2 regions of the Streptomyces sp. NPDC102274 genome follow, and region 1 is predicted to be linked to the other one. Evidence: predicted binding sites of a transcription regulator. Region 1 holds the regulator's gene; the other holds the start of a gene.

Evidence for each region. The regulator HspR, encoded in region 1, represses chaperone genes until heat shock. The targets are predictions, from matches to a motif close to TTGAGNNNNNNNNNCTCAA.
Region 2: the regulator HspR is predicted to act here: its motif matches at 1,108-1,126, upstream of lon (endopeptidase La).

What each region holds. Positions count from the first base shown of each region.
Region 1 is NZ_JBIWLW010000002.1:99,206-101,404, reverse strand. It holds gene ACIRQP_RS02815 (hypothetical protein) at 171-1,145, shown strand; gene ACIRQP_RS02810 (heat shock protein transcriptional repressor HspR) at 1,234-1,698, opposite strand; gene dnaJ (molecular chaperone DnaJ) at 1,703-2,199, opposite strand, start outside.
Region 2 is NZ_JBIWLW010000003.1:327,525-329,723, forward strand. It holds gene ACIRQP_RS06040 (hypothetical protein) at 44-226, opposite strand; partial or broken gene ACIRQP_RS06045 (flavin reductase family protein) at 493-885, opposite strand; gene lon (endopeptidase La) at 1,149-2,199, shown strand, end outside.

The sequences.
Region 1 (2,199 bases):
CAGCCGTCCCCCGGCGACCCCGGAGAAGAGGCGCCGCAATTCTGTCCGGGCGCCCGATGTAGCCTTCCGATATCTTCTGTCACCCTCTGTAGAATGCGGGGCCGGCCCACGCGGATCAAGCGAAAGATGCCTGCACTGATGTGCACTGCGGAAGCTCGCAGGAGGGATACATGAAACCCGACGTAGCGTCGCACAACGAAGCATCACTTGACATATCAGGGGAAGCGCGCACCCTGCTGCGCCGGCTCATTCAGGGCGAACAGGTCGCAGGATCCGAACCCGGTCTCACGGAACTGATCGCTCTCGGGCTGGCAGTGCACAACCCGCAGTACGACCGATGGAGTTCGGCGGACATGTGGCACGCCGAGCAAACCGCCCTGGCGGAGGAGCGCGCCGCCATCGCCCGTCACCTCCACCGCATGGACCAAGTCTCCGAGCTGCACCGGGAGCTGAGAAGCGCCGAGTCGTCGAGAGGGGACGGTATCGAGTTCCTCGGCCGGAACGAACTGGTCACTGCCGCCATCATGCAAGCGGTTGATTCGGCGAGGCTCCAGATCTGTACGGCGCATCCGCAGAACAGAAAGCCCGAGACGCTTCGAGCGGTGGTCGCATCCGAAATCAAGCTCCTTCAGCGTGGTATCGCACTTCGCACGATCTATCCGGACACCGCTCGCACTCGATCCGCGGAACAAGAGTGGGCCGCGGAGGTGAGCAAGCACGGTGCAGCGGTACGCACCCTCGCCACCGATTTTGAGCGAATGATTCTGGTGGACAACAAAGTTGCCATATTCTCCGACCACCGAGGCGCGCCTAGCGCGAACGTTGCCTTCAAGGCGACACACCCCGGCATGTTGGCCTTCTTCCGCCATATCTACGACCAGCAGTGGGAGCGCGCTGAGCCCTGGGCGGGCGGCCGTTTTCTACGAAAGGCGGAGTCAGTCACGACGGGCCGGTCGCGCCGTATCCTCAACAAGCTGCGAGAGGGCCGCACGCTCAAGCAGATCGCCACCGAGCTGGGCGTCAGTCTGCGCACGGTCAACAGCGATCTGAACAAGCTCTACGAAGCCGTTGGTGTGGATACGCAGTTCGCGCTCGGCGTGTGGTGGAGTTCCGAGGCCGCCGCGGACGAGCGCAAGCTGGGCTGACCGGCCTGCCCCGACCGCTCGGCACCACGGCAACGCGAAACGCCCGGCCGGGAATCCCCGACCGGGCGCCCGCCCACTCACGTACACCTCAGTCCGTCGGCCGCTTGGGCCGCCACACCACCAGCGCGCTCGCCTGACGCACGTCCTCGTACGGCACCAGATCCCGCCGGTACGACGCGTGCACCTGCGCCTCGCGCTGCCGCATCGCCGTCGCCGCGCCGTCCACCGCCGCCGACAGCTCGGCGACCCGCGCCTGGAGCGCGGCGACCTGGTTCTCCAGCTCGATGATCCGCTTGATGCCGGCCAGATTGATGCCCTCGTCCTGCGACAGCTGCTGCACCTGGCGGAGCAGCTCGATGTCACGGGCCGAATAGCGGCGTCCCCTGCCCGCCGTGCGGTCCGGGGAGACCAGACCGAGGCGGTCGTACTGCCTGAGCGTCTGCGGGTGCAGCCCGGAGAGCTGTGCCGCCACGGAGATGACGTACACCGGCGTTTCCTCGGTCAGCTGATACGCCCTGGTGAACGATGAAGACTGCCGACGCCGCCCGTCCATGAGGTCATGCTCCCTTCGCCGCCTGGAACAGCTCCGCCCGCGGGTCCTCGTCCGCGGTCGCCTTCCGGTAGGCCTCCAGCGCGTCCCGCGCGGGCGCGTCGAGGTCCTTGGGGACCGCGATCTCGACGGTGACCAACAGGTCGCCACGAGTGCCGTCCTTGCGTACCGCGCCCTTGCCGCGGGCGCGCATCGTACGGCCGTTGGGTGTCCCCGCCGGAAGCTTGAGCGTGACCGCAGGACCGCCCAGGGTCGGCACCTTCACCTCGCCGCCGAGCGTCGCCTCCGTGAACGTGACGGGCACGGTGACCGTGAGGTTGTCGCCCTTGCGGCCGAAGACCGGATGAGCGTCGACATGGACGACGACATACAGGTCGCCGCCGGGGCCGCCGCGCTCGCCGGGAGCGCCCTTGCCGCGCAGCCGGATCCGCTGCCCGTCGCTGACACCCGCCGGGATACGCACCTGCATGGTCCGTGAGGACCTGGCGCGCCCGCTGCCCTTGC
Region 2 (2,199 bases), on a different contig from region 1:
GAGCTCGCGTCGGCTGGAGACCTTGAGCACCCCATGTGTGAAGTCACGGGCTGGGGTCGTGGATGCAGTTCTCCGCGGTGAGGTCCGCGAGCAGGTCTTGCGCGATCGCCGTGCCCCGGTCGGAAGCCTCGTCCAGCAGGGCGTTGCACGCGCCGATCTCGTCGAAGGCACGCCGAGCGGTGCGTATCGCCAGGTCGATCATCTCGCCTGGCTCACCGTCCAGCATCCGGGCGGGGTTGAGGACCGGGCACGCACGACGCTGAGATACCGGGGCACGCGGAGAAGCTTGTCGGGGTGGAAGTTGAGCGTGATAAGCGTGTGCGCGCGAATGAAGGAGGTGAGCCGGCAGCGATCCGGGCGAGCGCGGCTTCGGAGTCGGCCGCTCCAGTCATTCGTCCGTAGCGGAGCGCGGCAAGCTGGGCCGAGGTGAGCCGGGCGTCAGTGGCGTTCATCGTGGGAGTGTCGCCGCGAGGAACGGCGGCGACAATCGGATTATCGGCGTGCGGACGCCGTCGTCCCCGCCGTTTCGCTCCAGTAGGTGTGGCCGCGTTCCGGACCGAGGCCGAAGTAGTGGCGGAAGTTGTAGATGAGCGGACTCCACGCTGCGGGGTCGACGTGATCGGTGCCGGGCACGACGATGTCCGGGGCCGCGTGCACCTTCCGTACGACCGCCTCGATGATCAGGAAGCCTCCTGAGACATCGAGCCGTACCCGGTCGGCGTATGCCTCCAGCTGAAGGGGACACTCGGCGACGCGTGGCGGCCCGACCGGGTGGGAGGGTGCGGGGCTGAAGCCGGACGCGGTGAACTTGTCCGGTTCGAAGCGGCACGCGGGCGGCTTGCTCGCGATGACCACATGGCGGGTCCCGGCCGCCGCCAGGGACTCCGTCCCGGAGTCGGTCGAGGAGTCGGTCGCGGAGCCGGTCGAGGAGCCGGTCGAGGAGCCGGTCGGGGAATCCGTCAGGGTGTCCGTCGAGTTGTTCATACGGTCGACGCCAGGACGCGGACGCTTCGGCCCTGGCCGAAGGATCTGCGCTGGTCAGCGGTCCCGGGCCGGTGATCGCTCAGAGCGAACGGAGCCGGGGGAACATCCGGGGGCTCACAAGCATTGAGTCGGTATAGCTCAACTTGACTGCCGAAGGGGAGATCATGGCTGACACCTCCACATCGCTCACGCTTCCCGTGCTGCCGCTCGACGACGAGGTCGTCCTGCCCGGCATGGTGGTGCCTCTGGACCTGTCCGACGCCGAAGTCCGCGCCGCGGTGGAGGCCGCCCAGGCGGCCGCCCGTGACGGGGGCGAGGGCGGCGGCAAGCCCAAGGTGCTGCTCGTGCCGCGCATCGACGGGACGTACGCCGGGACGGGTGTGCTGGGAACCGTCGAGCAGGTCGGCCGGCTCTCCGACGGGGATCCGGGCGCGCTGATCCGCGGCCGTGGCCGCGTCCAGATCGGTGCCGGTACGACCGGGCCCGGCGCGGCCCTCTGGATCGAGGGCATCGCCGTCGACGAGGCGGCGCCCGACCCGCTTCCCGGGTCGGTCACCGAGCTGATCAAGGAATACAAGGCGCTCGCCACCGACTGGCTGAAGAAGCGCGGCGCCTGGCAGGTGGTGGACCGCGTCCAGCAGATCGACGACGTGTCCACGCTCGCCGACAATTCCGGTTACTCACCGTTCCTGACCACCGCACAGAAGGTGGCGCTGCTGGAGACCACCGACCCGGTGGCCCGGCTCAAGCTCGCCACCGAGCAGCTGCGCGAACACCTCGCCGAACAGGACGTCGCCGAGTCCATCGCGAAGGACGTCCAGGAGGGCGTCGACAAGCAGCAGCGCGAGTTCCTGCTGAGGCGCCAGCTCGACGCCGTGCGCAAGGAGCTGCGCGAGATCAACGGCGAGGGCGATGACGACGAGTCCGCGGACTACCGGACCCGTGTCGAGAACGCCGACCTCCCCGAGAAGGTGCGGGAAGCCGCACTGAAGGAGGTCGACAAGCTGGAGCGTTCGTCCGACCAGAGCCCCGAGGGCTCCTGGATCCGCACCTGGCTGGACACCGTCCTCGAACTGCCCTGGAACGAGCGCACGGAGGACGAGTACGACATCAGGGGCGCCCAGGCCGTGCTCGACGCGGAGCACTCCGGCCTGGAGGACGTGAAGGAACGCATCACCGAATACCTGGCCGTGCGCAAGCGGCGCGCGGACCGCG